One region of the Pseudomonas sp. GD03903 genome, then DNA from elsewhere that is predicted to be linked to it. Evidence: predicted binding sites of a transcription regulator. Region 1 holds the regulator's gene; each other region holds the start of a gene.

Region 1 (4,954 bases):
ACGATCCGCGAGCACCGGAGGCGGTGGAGCACCGCAGCCGGATTAGCCGAAGCGTTTGATGCGCAACGGTCGAACGACGAGACAAGGTATTGATATGGGTATGCATCCGGTTCAGGTAATCGCAGTCACCGGTGGCAAGGGTGGCGTGGGCAAGACCAATGTGTCGGTGAATCTGTCGCTGGCGCTGGCCGATCTGGGCCGCCGCGTCATGCTGCTGGACGCCGACCTGGGCCTGGCCAACGTCGACGTGCTGCTGGGTCTGTCGCCCAAGCGCACGCTGGCCGACGTGATCGAAGGCGAATGCGACCTGCGCGACGTGATCCTCCAGGGGCCCGGCGGCATCCGCATCGTCCCCGCGGCCTCGGGCACCCAGAGCATGGTGCACCTCACGCCGATGCAGCATGCCGGGCTGATCCAGGCGTTCAGCGACATCAGCGACAACATCGACGTGCTGGTGGTGGACACCGCCGCCGGCATCGGCGACTCGGTGGTGAGCTTCGTCCGCGCTGCCCAGGAAGTGCTGCTGGTCGTCTGTGATGAACCCACGTCCATCACCGATGCCTACGCTTTGATCAAGCTGCTCAATCGCGACTACGGCATGACCCGTTTCCGCGTACTGGCAAACATGGCGCACAGCCCCCAGGAGGGGCGCAACCTGTTCGCCAAGCTGACCAAGGTCACCGACCGCTTCCTCGACGTGGCGCTGCAGTACGTCGGCGCCATCCCCTACGACGAGTCGGTGCGCAAGGCGGTGCAGAAGCAGCGCTCGGTGTATGAGGCGTTCCCGCGCAGCAAGGCGTCCCTGGCCTTCCGTGCGGTGGCGCAGAAGGTCGACAGCTGGCCGCTGCCGGCCAACCCACGAGGGCACCTGGAGTTCTTCGTCGAGCGCCTGGTGCAACATCCCACGGGTTCGGCCGTATGATCGCGGCCTCCGGAGCGCGTATGTACAGCAAGGCACAGGCGCACAACTCCCAGGAACTGCTGATCCAGCGACACGCCCCGCTGGTCAAGCGCATCGCCTACCACCTGCTGGGCCGCCTGCCGGCCAGCGTGCAGGTGGAGGACCTGATGCAGGCCGGCATGATCGGCCTGCTGGAGGCAGCGAAGAAATACGATTCGGGCAAGGGCGCGAGCTTCGAAACCTACGCCGGCATCCGCATCCGCGGCGCCATGCTCGACGAAGTGCGCAAGGGCGACTGGGCCCCGCGTTCGGTGCACCGCAACACCCGCATGGTCAGTGACGCCATCCGTGCCGTCGAGGCGCGCACCGGACGCGACGCTAAAGATCAGGAGGTTGCTGCCGAACTCAATATGAGCCTCGAAGATTATTACGGCATCCTCAGCGACACCCAGGGCAGCCGTCTGTACAGCTTCGATGACATGTTGCAGGACGGTGAACAGGGTAGCGGCCTTGCCGAAGACGCTTCGCACCACGACAACGAGCCGTCCCACGGGCTGGAAGATGAACGCTTCCAGGCGGCCCTGGCCGATGCCATCACCAAGCTGCCCGAGCGCGAGCGGCTGGTGCTGGCCCTGTACTACGACGAGGAACTCAACCTCAAGGAGATCGGCGAGGTGCTGGGCGTCAGCGAATCGCGCGTCAGCCAGCTGCACAGCCAGTGCGCCGCGCGCCTGCGTTCGCGACTGGCGGAGTGGCGCGCTCGCTGAGCATCGGGTAGTTTCGCGCCTGCTTGTTCCTAGCGAAAAGGCTGAAGGTATTTTCCTTCGGCAAGTTAGAGGCTTACGAATTTTTTGGGTGACGTTCCCTTGACGCGCCCACAGCAAAGAGCGCTCGGCGTTCAATGAATTGACGGCACGCCCGCCAGGGCGCGTTTGGTATCGATGGAGGCAGGTTTGGACAAGAACATGAAAATTCTCATCGTGGACGACTTTTCCACGATGAGGCGCATCATCAAGAACCTCCTGCGGGACCTGGGGTTCACCAACACCGCAGAAGCCGATGACGGCACCACTGCGCTGCCGATGCTGCACAGCGGCAACTTCGACTTCCTCGTGACCGACTGGAACATGCCCGGCATGACCGGCATCGACCTGCTGCGTGCGGTCCGCGCCGACGAGCGCCTGAAGCACCTGCCGGTTCTGATGGTCACCGCCGAAGCCAAGCGCGACCAGATCATCGAAGCTGCCCAGGCCGGGGTCAACGGCTATGTGGTCAAGCCTTTCACCGCCCAGGTGCTGAAAGAAAAGATCGAGAAGATTTTCGAGCGGGTCGGCAGCTGAGGCTGGCCAAGAGGGCGTCATGGATTTCAACGAATCCGCGGGTGACTTCGAGTCGACCCTGAAAAAACACGCGCGCGAATTGGTCGACTGCCTCGAACGCGGCGAAGTCCAGACTGCCGTGCAACTGATCTCCGAGCTCAACCAGGCGCGCGATCGCGGTCTTTACCAGGAAGTGGGCAAGCTCACCCGTGAGCTGCACAACGCCATCGTCAACTTCCAGATCGACCCCAGTTCCCCCCGCGCCCAGGAAGTTTCGCAGATCGCTGACGCGACTGATCGCCTGTCCTACGTGGTGACGATGACCGAGAAAGCGGCCAATCGCACCATGGATCTGGTGGAAGAGTGCACGCCGGTGGTGATGCACATCGAGACCCAGGCCAAGGAGCTGCAGGAAGACTGGTCGCGCTTCATGCGCCGCGAGCTGGGCCCCGAGGCCTTCCGTGACCTGGCCAAGCGCGTCGAGCAGTTCCTCTACCTCAGCGCCCAGGACAGCCGCAAGCTTTCCGCGCACCTGAACGACATCCTGCTGGCGCAGGACTTCCAGGACCTTACCGGGCAGGTGATCAAGCGCGTCACCAAGCTGGTGACCGAGGTCGAATCGAACCTGGTCAAGCTGGTCTGGATGGCGGGGCAGGTCGATCGCTACGCCGGCATCGAGCATGACCACGACGGCATGCGCGACGCGGTGGAAAAAGAAAGATCGTCCAAGGGTGAAGGTCCGCAGATTGCTGCCGATACAAGAAAGGACGTCGTGTCCGGTCAGGACGATGTCGACGATCTGTTGTCCAGCCTTGGTTTTTAAGCGTCCGCTGACGCTGTAGAGGGAGCACCCGAATGAGCTTCGACGCCGATGACGAAATCCTCCAGGACTTCCTGGTGGAGGCCGGCGAGATCCTCGAGCTACTGTCCGAACAACTGGTCGAGCTGGAAAGCCGCCCGGAAGACATGGACCTGCTCAATGCCATCTTCCGTGGCTTCCACACCGTCAAGGGTGGGGCGGGCTTCCTCCAGCTGAACGCGCTGGTGGAGTGCTGCCACATCGCCGAGAACGTCTTCGACATGCTGCGCAAGGGCGAACGCCGCGTGGATGCCGAGCTGATGGACGTGATGCTGCAGGCGCTGGATACCGTCAACGTCATGTTCCAGCAGGTGCGTGACGCGCAGGAGCCGACCCCGGCCACTCCCGAGCTGTTGGCCGCGCTGTCGCGTCTGGCTGACCCGAACGCTGCTCCCGCCGAAGCTCCGGCTCCCGCCCCGGTCGTTGCCGAACCCGTTGCGCCAGAGGCCCCGGCGGCTCCTGCGGCGTATGGCGACATCACCGACGCCGAGTTCGAGCAACTGATGGATGCCCTCGAACCCGCTGCCGATACACCCGCCGCGCCGGTTGGTGGCGGTGGCGACGACATCACCGATGACGAGTTCGAAGCGCTGCTTGACCAGCTGCACGGCAAGGGCCAGTTCAGCGCCGGCGCCAAGGAGCCCGCCAAGGCGGCTCCGGCTCCCGCCGCCGAGACACCGGCCGCCAGCGACGAGATCAGTGACGACGAGTTCGAAGCGTTGCTTGACCAGTTGCACGGCAAGGGCCAGTTCACCGGTGCGAAGGAAGAAGCCGCCGCTGCCGCCGAGCCGAAAGCCGAGGAAGCTCCGGCTGCCAGCGGCGACGACAACATCACCGACGACGAATTCGAGAAGCTGCTCGACGAGTTGCATGGCAAGGGCCAGTTCACCGGCGCCAAGGAAGAGCCGGTCGCGGCCGCCAAGCCTGCCGCCGCCGCGCCTGCGCCCAAGCCCGCTGCCGCTCCGGCGCCAGCCGCTGCCGCCAAGCCGGCGCCGGCCAAGCCTGCTGCCGCCGCCGCCGTGGAGAAGCCGGCCAACGAAGCGGAAACCACCGTGCGCGTGGACACCGCCCGCCTGGACGAGATCATGAACATGGTCGGCGAGCTGGTGCTGGTGCGTAACCGCCTGGTGCGCCTGGGCCTGAACAGCGGCGACGAGGCGATGGCCAAGGCCGTTTCCAACCTCGACGTGGTCACCGCCGACCTGCAGTCGTCGGTCATGAAGACCCGCATGCAGCCGATCAAGAAGGTCTTCGGGCGCTTCCCGCGGCAGGTCCGCGACCTGGCGCGCAACCTGAAGAAAGAGATCAACCTCGAGTTGATCGGTGAAGAAACCGACCTCGACAAGAACCTCGTCGAGGCCCTGGCCGATCCGCTGGTGCACCTGGTGCGCAATGCGGTCGACCATGGCATCGAAAGCCCGGACGAGCGTGAGGCCGCTGGCAAGTCCCGCTCGGGCAAGGTGGTGCTATCCGCCGAGCAGGAGGGCGACCATATCCTGCTGTCGATCTCCGATGACGGCAAAGGCATGGACCCCGACGTACTGCGCGCCAAGGCCGTGGAAAAGGGCCTGCTGGACAAGGACGCGGCGGATCGCCTGTCCGAGTCCGACTGCTACAACCTGATCTTCGCCCCGGGCTTCTCGACCAAGACCGAGATCTCCGACGTCTCCGGCCGCGGTGTCGGCATGGACGTGGTGAAGACCAAGATTTCCCAGCTCAACGGCATCATCAACATCTTCTCGGCCAAGGGCCAGGGCTCGAAGATCGTCATCAAGGTCCCGCTGACCCTGGCGATCATGCCGACCCTGATGGTGATGCTGGGCAACCAGGCCTTCGCCTTCCCGCTGGTCAACGTCAACGAGATCTTCCACCTCG
Region 2 (4,954 bases), on a different contig from region 1:
GACTTTCTGGCCGCTGTACTCGCTGGGGTTGCGGGCGTCCCAGACGGCCAGGTCGGCGGCGCCCAGGCGGCTCTGCAGGTATTCGCGGGTGGCGGTGGGTTCGTCGTGCAGGGTCAGCGGCAGCGGGCCGCCGGCCGCGGCGGGGACGTCCTCGCTCAGCGGCAGGCCGTCGGCGAGCCAGGCATGCAGGCCGCCGTCGACGTAGTGATAGTTGTCGTGGCCGATCACGTCGAGCAGCCAGATGAAGCGGCCGGCCCAGCCACCGCCCTCGTCGTCATAGACCACATAGACGGCATCGGGGTTGTGGCCCAGTTCGCCGAACAGCGCCTCCAGGTCGGCCTTGGCCGGCAGCAGGCCGGGCGCCGGCGTGCCGCCCAGCTGGGTGCGCGCGGGCGCGACGAAGCGGGCGCCGGGGATGTGACCCTGGGCGTAGCGCGCGGCGCTGGTCAGGTCGACCAGAATCAGTTCCGGAGCATCGAGACGGCTGGCGAGGTCAGCCGGTTCGATCACCAGGGGCAGGGCGGAGAAGGCGGACATGGCGGAGACTCCCGGCGAAAAAGGTGGGGGAGGCAACGTGAGCGCGTGCCCTGGGCTACCCCGTGAGGCCGGTTAGTTTAAAGGGCGGAAGGCGGGGCGCAAACCTTTCCCGGATCACGAGCCCCGCGCCATCTGCTTCACCGCGTGCTCGATGCACTGCGCGGTGCGGCCGAAGGCCTGGGCGTGAAAGTCCGCCAGTGGCTGCTCCAGGCGGTCGCAGACGACCAGCATGACGACTCGCGCGCCGTTGCCCAGCGAGCGCAGCAGCAGGTGTTCGCTGGGCAGCAGCGCCTTCAGCGAGCCGGGGATCAGCGCCGAGAACTCGGCCATGTTGGCTGGGCTCAGGCGCAGTTGCCCGGGTTGTTGCAGGAGTTTGCGCAGCACCGGGCTGGCGGCGACTTCCAGCTTGAAGTCGCCAATCTCGCTGTCCAGGCCGAAGTGCCGGCGCGCCTGCAGCCAACTGCCACCCTTGTCGGCCAGCAGGATCATCCCGCGTTGCAGCCCGCAGGCCTGCAGGGCGTCGCTGGCGCAGTCGAGCAGTTGCACGGCGTTGCCGAACGGGCTGGGCGTCTGCATCAGGCGGCTACAGTGCTGGCGCCATTCGGCCAGCGTATCCGGCGCCTTGGCCGGTTCTGCGGCCTTCGGGCCGTTGAGCCAGCGGCGCGCCTCCCAGGGCCACAGCAGCGCCTCGGCCGGGTGCCAGAGCAGCGGACGGGCGTGGTGACGGGCGCTCTGCGCGGCGAGGCCGTGGACGGTCTGTTGCAACTCTTCCAGCGGCATCTGCAGGTAGAGGCTGGTCAGGCGCTGCCAGCGCAGCATGTGCACGCCGCCCCAGGACTGGTGCGCGGCCATGGCGATGCTGTTGGCCAGGAGAATGGTGTTGGCCGGGCGGGTCAGCCAGCGTTGCAGTTCCGGGTCGGCATCCAGGCGCTGCTGCTGGCCCAGCGGCTCATGTTCGGTGTGGGCGACGTGCAGGGCGCGCACCAGCAGGCGCTTGTCGTCGCTGAGCAGGGCGTAGCCCTGGCCGACCCAGTCCGGCAGTCGCCAGCTGTCGGCCAGCGCGCGACACAAGGGCAGCAGGGGAGTGCCGAGCAGTTCCTCTTCGACTTCGCTGCTGCAGCGGCCCAGGCCGTAGACCTGGCGCTGCCAGTTCTCCATCAGCTCCGGTCTGGCGGTGGCCAGCGCCCACAACGGCGCGAGGGTGAACAGGCTGCCCCAGTGGATTTCCTGCCAGAGCCGCGCCAGGCGGTTGGCGAACAGGCCGCTGGCCTGCTGCATGGCATGGCGGCTGATCAGTAGCAACTGACTGAGCGCGCGGGGCATCTGTGCCTCCGGCATCGCCGGCAGGCTATCCAGCAACTGGGTGACACGTGCCAGCCCCAGGCGATTGAGGGCCACTTCCAGGCTTTCCGCCGGATTGTCCCGCACACTGGGTACGCGGTTGGCTTCGCGCAGGATGGCGAACGCCAGCGTTGGTGCGTCCTGCAGCAGTTCGGAAATGTCCCGGATCGAGCGGCGACTGTCGTTCAGCGCCCGGCGAATGTCATCGCGCTGTTCCAGTGGAACCGGCAAAGGCAGATCTTCCAGCTGGTTAAGCCAGGCCTTGAGACGCTCTGGATGAAGCACTTGCTTAGACATGCGTGAGGCGCCGAACTGGTTTTTAGTGTTTTCGGCCTATAGTCTTGCCCGAAATCTCCGATAACAACAGGGAGGCGGGAATCATGCCTCCTTTCTGTTCACAGTTTCAGTCCGGTCCCCATGGCAAAAATCATCGGCATCATCGTCATTCTGGGTAGCGTGCTCGGCGGCTACATGCTCTCCGGCGGCAAGATTGCTGCCATCATCCAGCCGTTCGAGGTGCTGATCATCGGCGGTGCCGCGCTGGGCGCCTTCCTCCAGGCCAACCCTGGCAGCACCTTCATGACCGTGCTGAAGAAGGCGCCGAAGATGTTCGGCAACCGCTTCACCCACACTTTCTATCTGGAAGTGCTGGGCATGCTCTATGAGGTGCTCAACAAGAGCCGCCGCGAGGGCATGATGGCCATCGAGGCCGACGTCGAGGACCCGGCTGCCAGCCCGATCTTCAGCAAGTACCCGGCAGTGCTCAAGGATGACCGCATGACCGCCTACGTCTGCGACTACCTGCGCATCATGTCCTCCGGCAACATGGCGCCGCACGAGCTGGAAGGCCTGTTCGACATGGAACTGGGCAGCCTCAAGGAAGACCTCGAACACCCCGCCCACGCGGTGACCCGCGTCGCCGATGCCCTGCCAGGCTTCGGTATCGTCGCCGCGGTACTGGGTATCGTGATCACCATGGCGCTGCTCGGCCAGGGCAGCCAGGCCGAGATCGGCCACCACGTCGCCGCGGCGCTGGTGGGTACCTTCCTCGGTATTCTCGCCGCCTACGGTTTCGTCGGCCCGCTGTCCAACGCCCTGGAGCACGACGCCAAGGAAGAGCTGAACCTCTACGAAGCGATCAAGGCCTGCCTGGTGGCATCTGCCTCCGGCATGCCGCCGTCGCTGGCCGTGGAGTTCGGCCGCAAGGTGCTGCTGCCGGCGCATCGTCCCAGCTTCAGTGAGCTGGAACAGGCGGTACGTGGGCGCTAAGCATGGATAACAACCAGCCGATCATCGTCAAGCGCATCAAGCGCTATGCCGCCGGCCACCATGGCGGTGGCTGGAAGATCGCCTTCGCCGACTTCGCCACCGCCATGATGGCGTTCTTCCTCGTGCTCTGGCTGCTGTCTTCGGCCACGCCCGAGCAGAAGAAGGCCATCTCCGGCTACTTCCAGGACCCCATCGGTTTCACCGAGAGCGCCAGTCCCTACGTCATCGACCTGGGCGGCACGCCGACGCCGGCGCCGGACAAGACGCTGAACCCGCAGATCCAGGCCCAGCCGGACGCCGACGAGACGCGCATCAACCCGGACGAGAACGCCAAGGTCACCGAGCAACAGGCCCAGGACGTCGCCGAGCAGGTGGAGAAGGAGCGCCTGGAGCTGCTGCTGCAGGAGCTGCAGAACAAGGTCGACGAGAACCCGACGCTGAAGCGCTTCAAGGACCAGATCCTCTTCGAGATCACCCAGGACGGGCTGCGTATCCAGATCGTCGATTCGGACAACCGGCCGATGTTCGACCTGGGCAGCGCGCGCCTGCAGTCGTATTTCGAGGACATCCTGCTGGCGCTGGCCGAGACCATCAAGCAGGTGCCGAACAAGATCAGCATCAGTGGCCACACCGACGCCAAGCCCTACGCCGGCAACGGCGACTTCGGCAACTGGGAGCTGTCGGCCAACCGCGCCAACGCGGCGCGCCGCACGCTGGAAGCCGGCGGCTACCCGGAAGACCAGATCGCCCGCGTGGTGGGTTACGCCTCCTCGGCGCTGTTCGACCGCGACCAGCCGCTGAACCCGGTGAATCGCCGCATCGACATCATTGTCCTGACCAAGAAGGCCCAGCGTGCCATCGAGGGACAGGACGGTGGCGCTGAGAAACCGGCCGATGGCGCCGCGCCTGCCGTGCCGGGGGCACAAGCTGCGCCGGGTGCTCCGGATGCCCCGAATGCCGCGCCGGCCAGGCAGGGCGACCCCGTGCCGCCGGACCAGCTCAAGCAGAAGCTCAACCTGTTCGACGACGGTGGCACGCTGAAACTCGACGAGCTGAACAAGCAGCAGTAGGAAACGAAGAAGGCCAGCTGAAAAGCTGGCCTTCTTCGTTGCGCTTCATGCCATTGATTGGCCGAGGCGTGCTCTTCGTAGGAGCGAGCCTGCTCGCGAATCAACGCCGCTGCGGAAGCTGTTCGCGAGCAAGCTCGCTCCTACCGGCCTGGGCAACATCGGTGCGGCGGATAACGCGTGAGGGTTATCCGCCCTACGGCTCGCATCGGTGTAGGGCGGATAAAGCGGAACGCTTTATCCGCCAATCAATATTCGTCTTCCGGCAGGCTGGCGAGGATGTGCCGGTAGCTGTTCATCCGCTGCGGCGAGACGCGCCCTTCTTCCAATGCCTTGAGCAAAGCGCAGCCCGGTTCACGGTCATGCTTGCAGTCGCGGAAGCGGCAGTGGCCAAGCAGATCGTGGAATTCGATGAAGCCGGCCTCCACATCGTCGCGGCTGACATGCCCGAGGCCGAATTCGCGGATGCCGGGGGAGTCGATCAGGTCGCCGCCGGCGGGAAAGTGGAACAGCCGTGCGGTGGTCGTGGTGTGGGTGCCCTTGCCGGTAACTTCGGAGAGGTCGCCGACACGCGTGTCGACCCCGGGCAGCAGTGCGTTCACCAGCGACGACTTGCCCACGCCGGACTGGCCGACGAATACGCTGACGTGTTCGTTCAGCGCGGCGCGCAGGGCGTCCAGTGCCAGGCCGTTGGCGGCCGAGACTTCCAGCAACGGGTAGCCCAGCTCGCGGTAGGTGCC
Region 3 (4,954 bases), on a different contig from region 1:
GTCTTCGATGTGCTCCAGGCGCTACCCAGCGGCTGGCCGGCGAACCTGCGCATCGCCACCTTCGGCGACACCCAGTTGCTGGACTTCGTACCATTGAAGGTCAACGCCATCTCCCAGCAGCACGCGCTGATCGCCGAGCGCGCGCTGGACCTGGCGCTGGCCGCCATCGAGCAGAACAGCTACACCCCCGGCGTACACCCGATCCCGCGCAACCTCAAACTGCGCACGGAGTAAGCCGATGCGCCTGATCGACACCCACAACCATCTCGACTGCCCGGACTTCGAGCAGGATCGTGCCGCGGTTCTGCAACGCAGCCGCGAACTGGGTGTGGAGCGACAGGTGCTGCTGGGGGTGTTCCGCGAGAACTGGGAAGACGTCTGGGCACTAGTGGAAAATGAACCGGACCTTTATGCCGCCCTGGGCCTGCACCCGATCTACCTGGCGCGACACCGACCGGAGCATCTCGCTGCGCTGCGCGAATGGCTCGAACGCCTGGTCGGCCATCCGAAGCTCTGCGCGGTGGGCGAGATCGGCCTGGACTATTACCTCGAAGACCTCGACCGCGACGGCCAGCAGGCGATCTTCGAGGAACAGCTGCGCCTCGCCATCGACTTCGAACTGCCGGTGCTGCTGCACGTGCGCCGCGCCCATGCGGCAATGATTGCCACGCTCAAACGCTATAAGCCCAAACGCCAGGGAATCATCCACGCCTTCGCCGGCAGCCGCGAAGAAGCCCGCGAATACCTCAAGCTGGGCTTCCGCCTGGGCCTGGGTGGCGCGCCGACCTGGCCGCAGGCCAATCGCCTGCGCAAGGTGGTGCCGGAGATTCCGCTGGAGTCCATCGTGCTGGAGACCGACTCGCCGGACATGGCGCCGTCGATGTACCCCGGCGTGCGCAACAGCCCGGAGCATCTGCCGGATATCTGCGTGGCACTGGCGGAGTTGAAGGGCATCAGCGCAGAGGATCTGGCCAACGCCAGCACACGCAACGCAATGGAGTTGTTCGGCTGGCGCTGAACCGCCCTACTTGTAAGAGCAAGCTTGCTCGCGAACCGCCCAACAATGAAGTGACCGGCTGACTCCGTTCGCGAGCAAGCTCGCTGCTACAGAAAGCCGCATGTCGAATTCACCGACAAACCGATGCCCGTGAGATGGGGTGCATCCGTGCGACCCACGGACATCGGTCTGCTGGCGAAAACCCTGTCACGAGACGGGCCACCGGGCCCGTCCCGAATCCTTGCAGATCAGACGCGGAACGCGCCGATCAGTCGCTTGAGCTCCACCACCTGCCCGGCCAGTTCGCGGCTGGCGCGCTCGGTCTCGCTGGCGCCTTCGGAGGTGCGCTCGCCGGCCTGGTTGATCTCGACGATGTTCTGATCGATGTCGTGGGCCACAGCCGTCTGCTGCTCGGCCGCGGCGGCGATCTGCTGGTTCTGGTCGACGATGGCGCCGACCGCGCTGAGGATATTCTCCAGCGCCTGCTGCACCTGGGCCGACTGGCTGACGGTGCCGTCGGCGGTCTGGTGGCTGCTGCCCATCGCCTTCACGGCGGCGCCCACGCCGTTCTGCAGGCGCGCGATCATCTGCTCGATCTCTTCGGTGGACTGCTGGGTGCGCTTGGCCAGGGTGCGCACTTCGTCGGCGACCACGGCGAAGCCCCTGCCCTGCTCGCCGGCGCGCGCGGCCTCGATGGCGGCGTTGAGCGCCAGCAGGTTGGTCTGTTCGGCGATGCCCTTGATCACGTCCAGCACGCGGCTGATGGAGGCGCTGTCGGCGGCCAGCTGGTTGATCACTGCCACCGATTCGTCGATCTCCCCCGCCAGGCGCTGGATGCTGCCCACCTGGGACTCCACCAGAGCACGGCCGCTGGTGGTTTCCTGATTCACGTTGTGCGCGCTACCCACCGCCACGGCAGCGCTGCGCGCGACTTCCTGGGCGGTTGCGGCCATCTGGTTCATCGCCGTGGCGACCTGTTCGATCTGGTTGCGCTGGCCAGCCACCGCCTGATTGCTTTCGGCGGACACCGACTCCACGCGCACGGTCTGCCGCTCCACTTCACTGACGGTGCGGCCGACCTGCTCGATCAGGTCGTGGATCTTCGACACGGTCTGGTTGAAGGCATCGCCCAGTTCGCCCAGTTCGTCGCGGCTCTGGGCCTGGAAGTTGACGGTCATGTCGCCGGAAGCGACGCGTTCCATCATCTTGCCCAGGCTCTTCAGGGTGGTGCGGGTGGAGACGTAGAAGCCACCGTAGAGGTAGACGATGGAGACGAACACCACCAGCAGCGCGACAACCAGCAGCAGCATCTGCCGCTGCTTGCTGGCCAGGCGCGCCTGCAGCGCACCATCGACGTACTGCAGCACCTGGTCGTCGAGGCGGTAGGTCTGCTCGATCGCCTTGCTGACCTGCTCGTAGAACTCCGGCCACGGCGTGTCGAGGGTGTCGGCCATGACGACCTTGTCCTCGAACAGCTTGCCCATGCTCTTGATGGTTTCACGGCTGGCCTGGGCATCCGCAGACAACGCGCTCTGCGCCGCCGTGCTGGCACCCAGGGCGTCCTGCAGCTTGAGGCCGTACTCGGCGTGGAGCTTTTCCAGTTCCTGCAGCAGGTCATCCAGCTTGCTGCTGGTGGAGGAATTGAGGAACCCCTGCCCCAGCGCCCCGGCCCCCATGGTGCGGCCCTGGCTGAGGGTCTCGGTGACTTGCGGAGTGCCGGAGGTGATCAGTTCGGCAAGCTGACGCAGGTCGCGGGCGTCATCCTGGCTCAGGCCAGCCTGGGACACCAGCAGTTTGTTGAACACCTGTACTTCGCTGAGCAGGCGCGACGCCATGGCCGACTTGCTCTGCAGCGAGCCTTCGGCGTCGACGCCCTTCAGGCTGGCCAGCAGCTCATCGCGCTTGGCGTTGAACTCGGTGATCTGCTCGGCATCCTGGGTGACCGGTTGCAGGGCGCTGATCTGCGCCTGCAGGTCCTTGTGCAACTGGCTGATGCGCGCGTCGAGGCCGGCGGTCTTGCTGGACTGGCCGAGAATCCCGTTGATCTGCAACAGATCGTTGTAGGACTCCAGGTGGCGGCGCACCTGCAGACCGTTGCCGATCAACTGGAGGCTCTCCAGTTCGGCGCGGGTACTGACGAACTGCCCGTAGGAGTCGCGCACCAGGTAGAAGTTGGTAATCAGCATCGGCAGGAAAAACAGCACACTGATCAGGCTGAACTTCATGCCGAAGCTCAGACGGTTCATCAGCGCGATGGCCGGATAGAGCACGGTCCTCACGAAAGACGTCTCCTGTTCCCGTTATTGTTATGTCGCTTGTCGGGGATGGTGCGGCGCGCCCCTGGACGGGTTGTCGCCACGTGCGCTCGGCAGCGCGGCCACTGTCATGCAGCGGCCGTCATCTCGCGCTCTGGAATCGATGTGTACCTGATATCGGCGGGGAGTTCTGTAACTTAAGGTTAAAATGCCATCATCGGACCGGCGGCAGCCGGCCCGACTCGCGGGATCAGAGCAGCAATGTCCAGATGGCGAAGGCCGCGTACCAGAGCACCGCAGAGCGCACCAGCAACTGCCAGAGCGCATCCAGGCTGGCGACGCCCTTGGCACCCAGGCCGCCCTCGTTGAAGTCTTCGGCCACGTAGCCGGCACGCGCCAGCAGACGAGCGGCAGGCACGTCCCAGGCCAGCAGGTCGTGCAGCAGGGTGCGGGTCACCGCGACGAAGTTGCCGACCAGGGCAAAACTCAGCACCAGTGCCCGTGCTGGCAGCCAGTCGAAGGCATGGCGCAACTGTGCGGCGCGCTCGCGCAGCACCGGCTGGCGCCCCTGTTCGGCGGCAATGGCGAGCAGCCGATAGGCCAGTGCAGCCACCGGGCCGAGCAGCGCGTACCAGAAGATCACTGCAAAGAAGGCCTGGTAGGCCTCCCAGACCAACGTGCCCTGCACCACGGCGAACAGATCGTCGTCACCATCGGCCTGGACCTGCACACCCAGGTCACGCTCGGCGACGTGGTAGGCAGCCTGGGCATCTTCACGGCGCCAGGCATCGCGGAACGGCCCGATGGCACGCAGCACATCGCCGCGCCCCAGGCTCCAGACCACCACCAGCAGCTGTACCGGGAGCGCCAGCAGGCCGTAGGCCACCGGCTCGAGGACAGTCAGCAGCAGCGCCAGCAACAGCAGCGGCGGCAGGATCGCCACCAGCAGGCCGAGCCAGGCCTGCGCCAGCAGCGACTTGACGCCACCCACGGTATCCAGCCAGCCGAGCCACCAGCCGTCACGCTGCACCCGCGCACGCCAGTTGGAAAACTTCTCGACCAGCAGCACCAGCAACAGCACCAGGAAACTCATGTCGACTCCTTCTTCGCACCGATATCCGCCAGGAAGCGCGCCCAGTCGAACGCCTCGCCGGGGTCGGTCTTGCGCTCCGGCGCGATGTCGCAATGCCCCTGGATGCGTTCTGCAGTGATCGCGGGGTAAACCTTGCGCAGCTGCCGTGTCAGCTCGGCCAGCACTTCGTACTGGCGGTCACTGTAGGGCTCGATGTCGGTGCCTTCCAGTTCGATGCCGATGGAGAAATCGTTGCAGTTCTCCCGCCCGTCAAAGGTCGACACGCCGGCATGCCAGGCGCGCGAGTTGCAGGAAACGAACTGGAACAGCGAGCCGTCGCGTTCGATGAGGAAATGCGCGGAGACCGTCAGGCTGCAGATGCTGGCAAAGTACGGATGCTCATCGGCGTCCAGGCGGTTCTGGAAGAATTCCTGCACCTTGCAGGTGCCGAACTGGCCGGGCGGCAGGCTGATGTTGTGGATGACCAGCAACGAGACTTCCTCGCCTTCGGGGCGGGCGTTGAAGTTCGGCGAGGGGCAATGCTGGGCTTCGCGGCACCAGCCGGATTCGGGGTCGATCTGCATGGAGACTCCTTGGCAGAGCCCCACTCTAAAGCAGGCGACGGGGGAA
Region 4 (4,954 bases), on a different contig from region 1:
GGCGTTGAAAGCTTCGCGGTATTCGCTCACCGCCTGGCGTGCGGCGTCCAATTGCCTGGCATCGATATCGCTGCCTTTCAGGCGCTGCTCGATCAGCTCCAGCATCTTCGTGCTGTGTTGCTCGACCTTCTCGGCCTGACTGCGGTCGCCGCCCAGCTCGAACTGCAGGCGCGCGAGGTTGGCCTGCTGGCTGAGGTCGTTGAGCTCGGTGATGGTCGCCATCTGCTCACCGCGCCCTGCCTGGTTGTCCAGGCTGCTCAGGCCGCTGAGCAGCACCAGCAGCGTGAGAAAGAGGAGGATGCCGAAGCCCACCACCAGCTTCAGGCTGACGTTCAGGCGTCCCAGCTGTACTACTAGCCAATCGTACATGTCGAACACTCCAGGCAGGCGTCGCCACGGGATCGACGGCCCGTGGCAGGCAACAACAAAAGATCGGAGGCGAGGCGGAATTATCGGGACGCATCTTCGTGCGTCAGAGGCTATCGGCCGCGAGAAGGGAAACTGAAGGCGGGAATTTGTCGCGTCATATCTGACGCGGCCGCGCTCCGGGCGAGCTTTCGTAGGATGGCGTGGAGCGCAGCGATACCCATCGCAGGCGTCGTCGATGGGTGATGGGTATCGCAAGCTCCACCCATCCTACGGGATGGCGCTGCGCGAGGGTTCGGCAGGCGCAGACGTATCGACTGACCATGAAAAAGGCCCGCATTGCGCGGGCCTCTTTCATTGCAGGGTGCAAATCAGACGCGGAAGCGGCTGACCAGCACTTGCAGCTCATTGCCCAGGCGCGCCAGCTCGACGCTGGAAGCGGCGGTTTCCTCGCTGGCGGCAGCAGTCTGTTCGGAGATGTCGCGCACGTTCATCACGCTGCGGTTGATCTCCTCGGCCACGGCGCTCTGCTGCTCGGAGGCGGCGGCGATCTGCTGGTTCATCGACTGGATGGTCGACACGGTGCGGGTGATCGCGCCCAGGCGCTCACCGGCGCGGCGGGTCAGGTCGACAGTGCTGACGGTCAGGTCGCGGCTGGTTTCCATCATCTGCACGGCCTGCTGGGTGCCGCTCTGCAGGCCGGCGATCAGTTCCTCGATCTCTTCGGTGGAGGACTGGGTGCGCTGCGCCAGGCCGCGCACCTCGTCGGCCACCACGGCGAAGCCACGCCCGGCGTCGCCCGCGCGGGCGGCCTCGATGGCGGCGTTGAGCGCCAGCAGGTTGGTCTGCTCGGCTACCGCCTTGATCACGTCCAGCACGCTGCCGATCTTCTCACTCTCACGCTTGAGCTTGAGCACCGACTCGTTGGTGCGGCTGACTTCGCCAGCCAGGCGGTCCATCTGGTTCACTGCTTCGTTCACCGCACCTTCGCCGTCGCGGGCCTGGCGGTCGGCAGCGGAGGCGGCCTCGGAGGCTTCCTCGGCGTTGCGCGCGACTTCCTGCACGGTGGCGGCCATCTCGTTCATCGCGGTGGCGACCTGGTCGGTCTCGGTCTTCTGGTTGTTGACCCCGGCGCTGGTCTGCTCGGTCACCGCGGACAGTTCCTCGGCGGCGCTGGCGATCTGCGTCACGCCATCGTGGATGCGGCCGATCAGCTCGCGCAGGGACAGGTTCATGCGCTGCATGCTCTTCTGCAGCTGGCCCAGCTCGTCGTGGCGGGTGGTCGGGATATCCCGGCTGAGGTCGCCGTCGGCGATGCGCTCGGCGTGGCCCAGTACGTCACGCAGCGGATTGACGATCTGCACGGTGATGATCCAGGCGGCGATGCTGCCCAGCACCAGGGCGATCAGCGTGGCCAGGCCCAGCAGGGTCTTGGCCTGGGCGACGCCGGCGTCGCGCTTGGCGGTCTGGGTAGCGGTCAGCTCGTTGCTCAGCTTCTCGATCTGCTGGCCGCTGTCGCGCATACGGTCGCGGGCGGCCTGGCTGTCGTTGACCTCGTTGCGGTAGTTGGTCAGCGCGTTGCGGTAGGTCTCCAACGCATCGAGGGTGGCGCGGAATTCTCCGTTGAGTTCGGCCGGCGAGGTACTCATGTCGCTCTTCACGCCGTCGATCAGCTTCTGCAGGGCAGAGAAGGCCGGTTGCTCCAGGTTCTGTGCGTCGGTGCTGGTGTAGGCCATCACCTGCAGGCGCGCCTGCATGACGGCGCGGCCAATGCCGGCGAGGTCCTGCAGGTGCTGCAGGCTTTCCACGCTGGCGCTGTTGACCAGCTTCTGCTCGGCTTTCTGCAGGCCCTCGCTGACTGCGCCGGCGGCCTGGATCAGCACCTGCTTGGCGGCATCGCGCTCTTCGAAGGACTTCAGCAACTGGGCGTACAGCTTGCGGTATTCCACGCTCAGCTCATGCTGCTGGTCGATGACGCGACGGTCCTCGGCCTCGCTGAACTTTTCGTTCAGCGCGCGGTGGCGCTGGTCCAGCTTGTCCAGTGTATCGAGCACCAGCCTGGCGTCTTCCGGAGCGCGGGTGGACTGGAACTTCAGGCGGGCGATGCGCAGGTCCTTGGCGATCGAGATCAGCTCGGAAATCTCGCCGAGCTTGTCTCCCCGGTTGATCACATTGCCCAGGTTGATCCAGCCGGTAAGGGCGATCAGCAGGGTGAGCAGCAGCACCAGGCCGAAGCCTGCGGCGAGTTTGAGTTTGACAGTCAGGTTGTTGAACCAGCGAAACATGAAGGCGGCGCTCCAGGGGTTGTACGGGGCCGGTACGCATGGCTGAGCAGGAAATGCGCAGAGTGGGGACGACCGGTACCGCTGATATCGGCGCGGGCGCGTGGAACTGAAGAGTTCCGGGGTGCTTTTTCTGACTGGCGGTTCACGCTGGAGGCCGCGTGGTTACTGGCTTTGCGCCAGTTTGAGTTAGAACAGTCGTGCCAGAAGGGCGGTCACGGCAGTCTCGACGCGCAAGATGCGTTCACCCAGTTGTACGGGATTCAGGCCGGCCTCTCGCAGCTTGTCGACCTCGTAGGGAATCCAGCCGCCCTCCGGGCCGATCGCCAGCGTCACGGGTTCGCTCAACGCACGCGGGCACTCGGGCCAGGGGCCGGGGTGGCCGATCAGGCCGAGGCTGCCGGCAGCGAGGGCGGGCAGGCGATCCTCGACGAAGGGCTTGAAGCGCTTCTCGATGATGACCTCGGGCAGCGCCGTATCGCGGGCTTGTTCGAGGCCCAGGATCAGTTGCTCGCGAATGGCCTCGGGCTCGAGGAAGGGCGTCTGCCAGAAGCTCTTTTCCACCCGGTAGCTGTTGAGCAGCACCAGGCGCGGCACGCCCATGGCGGCCACGGTCTGCAGCACTCGGCGGAGCATCTTCGGGCGGGGCAGGGCGAGCAGCAGGGTCAGCGGCAGTTTCACCGGCGGGGCCTGGTCGAAGCTGACCTGCAACTCGGCCTCGTTGGCTTCCAGGCGCAGCAGGTGGCCTTCGCCCATCAGGCCGCCGAGTCGGCCCACGCGCAGGCGGTCGCCGCTTTCGGCGCGGTGGACTTCCTGCATGTGCGTCAGGCGGCGGTCGCGCAGGATCACGCGGTCCGCCGCGACGAAGTCGGCGTCGTCGAGCAGCAGCAGGTTCACGGACGGGTAGCCGGCGGCTGGTCGCCCTTGGGCTCGTCGTCTTCGGTTTCCGGCCCGCGTTTGCGGATCAGGTGGCTGAACAGTACGCCAGCCTCGAACAGCATCCACATCGGCACTGCCAGCAAGGTCTGCGACAGCGGATCCGGCGGGGTGAGAACCATGCCGACCACGAAGCAGCCGATGATCACGTAGGGGCGGATCTTCTTCAGGTAGGCCACGTCGACCACGCCGATCCATACCAGCAGGACAGTGGCCACGGGAATCTCGAAGGCCACGCCGAAGGCGAACAGCAGGGTGAGGAAGTCTAGGTAGCTGTTGATGTCGGTCATCGGCGTCACGCCTTCCGGGGCCTGGCCGAGGAAGAAGTGGAACATCAACGGGAACACCAGGAAGTAGGCGAAGGCCATGCCGGCGTAGAACAGTATGATGCTGGAGGCCAGTAGCGGCAGGGCGACGCGCTTCTCGTGCTTGTACAGGCCGGGGGCGATGAAGCCCCAGATCTGGCCGAGGATCACCGGCATGGCAATCAGCACGGCAACGATCATGGTCAGCTTCAGCGGCGCGAGGAAGGCTGACGCCGGGTCGATGGCGATCATCGTCGCGCCTTCGGGCAGGAAGCGCCGCAGCGGCTCGGAAGCCAGCGCGTAGATCTTCTGCGAGAAGTACAGGAGACCGATGAAGATCACGAAGATCGCGATCACGCAGCGCAGCAAACGATTGCGCAGTTCGGTCAGGTGCGAGACCAGGGGCATTTCCTGGTCTTGTTCGGGCTGGTCGGGCTTTTCGGCGCTCATGGGCTACGCGGCGTCTCGGACGAAGCGGACGGCTGGCTCGGCGCCGGCGTCTCGCTTGGGGCTTGCGCCTGGGGCGCAGCGACAGGTTCTGCCGGAGCGGCGGGTGCCGCTTCCGGGGTGGCGACAGGGGCGATGCCCGCGCCTGGCAGGCTGTTCAGCCGGCTGTTGGGCGCGATACTCGGTGCCGCAGGCGACTCGCTCGTCGCCCCTTGGCTGTCGGGCTGGGCCGGCTGCTGCGGGTTGAAGGCTTCGCGGGCCTGGTCCTGCAGGTCGGTCAGCGGCGCCATCAGCTTCTTGGCTTCCTGTTCCATCTGCAGGATGTGCTCGTTGTGCAACTGGCGGCGGATTTCATCCGCACCCAGTTCGCGCTCCACTTCCGTCTTGATGGCGTTGAAGCTGCGCTTGAGCCGGCCGATCCACAGGCCGGCCGTGCGCGCGGCACCCGGCAGGCGGTCGGGGCCGAGCACCAGCAGGGCGACTAGGCCCACCAGCAGCAGTTCGCTGAAGCTGATACCGAACATGAATCAGTCCTTGCGCGCCGGCTCTTCGACCTTGTGCGCCTGGGCGTCGATGGTGTGCGGCTGGTTCAGCGGCGGGTTGCCGGCAGCGGCGCTC

Evidence for each region. Region 1 encodes FliA, which starts transcription of late flagellar genes. Its sites were predicted from a motif close to CTAAAGTTTNNNNNNNNNNNGCCGNTAA; they were not measured.
Region 2: motA (flagellar motor stator protein MotA) is a predicted target of FliA. The motif match lies at 2,212-2,239, and genes of this name have one in related genera.
Region 3: N5C91_RS18110 (methyl-accepting chemotaxis protein) is a predicted target of FliA. The motif match lies at 3,427-3,454, and genes of this name have one in related genera.
Region 4: N5C91_RS26035 (methyl-accepting chemotaxis protein) is a predicted target of FliA. The motif match lies at 2,736-2,763, and genes of this name have one in related genera.

What each region holds. Positions count from the first base shown of each region.
Region 1 covers NZ_JAOCBT010000015.1:52,879-57,832, reverse strand. Annotated here, with positions in the region: gene fleN (flagellar synthesis regulator FleN) at 95-922, shown strand; gene fliA (RNA polymerase sigma factor FliA) at 919-1,668, shown strand; gene N5C91_RS21655 (chemotaxis response regulator CheY) at 1,867-2,241, shown strand; gene N5C91_RS21650 (protein phosphatase CheZ) at 2,261-3,043, shown strand; gene N5C91_RS21645 (chemotaxis protein CheA) at 3,076-4,954, shown strand, end outside.
Region 2 covers NZ_JAOCBT010000001.1:497,405-502,358, forward strand. Annotated here, with positions in the region: gene rhdA (thiosulfate sulfurtransferase) at 1-537, opposite strand, end outside; gene N5C91_RS02155 (HDOD domain-containing protein) at 652-2,175, opposite strand; gene motA (flagellar motor stator protein MotA) at 2,296-3,147, shown strand; gene motB (flagellar motor protein MotB) at 3,150-4,217, shown strand; gene rsgA (small ribosomal subunit biogenesis GTPase RsgA) at 4,463-4,954, opposite strand, start outside.
Region 3 covers NZ_JAOCBT010000010.1:193,144-198,097, forward strand. Annotated here, with positions in the region: gene cra (catabolite repressor/activator) at 1-234, shown strand, start outside; gene N5C91_RS18105 (TatD family hydrolase) at 239-1,018, shown strand; gene N5C91_RS18110 (methyl-accepting chemotaxis protein) at 1,246-3,276, opposite strand; gene ampE (regulatory signaling modulator protein AmpE) at 3,503-4,345, opposite strand; gene ampD (1,6-anhydro-N-acetylmuramyl-L-alanine amidase AmpD) at 4,342-4,908, opposite strand.
Region 4 covers NZ_JAOCBT010000022.1:32,920-37,873, reverse strand. Annotated here, with positions in the region: gene N5C91_RS26040 (methyl-accepting chemotaxis protein) at 1-369, opposite strand, end outside; gene N5C91_RS26035 (methyl-accepting chemotaxis protein) at 738-2,651, opposite strand; gene N5C91_RS26030 (16S rRNA (uracil(1498)-N(3))-methyltransferase) at 2,838-3,545, opposite strand; gene tatC (twin-arginine translocase subunit TatC) at 3,542-4,339, opposite strand; gene tatB (Sec-independent protein translocase protein TatB) at 4,336-4,860, opposite strand; gene N5C91_RS26015 (twin-arginine translocase TatA/TatE family subunit) at 4,864-4,954, opposite strand, start outside.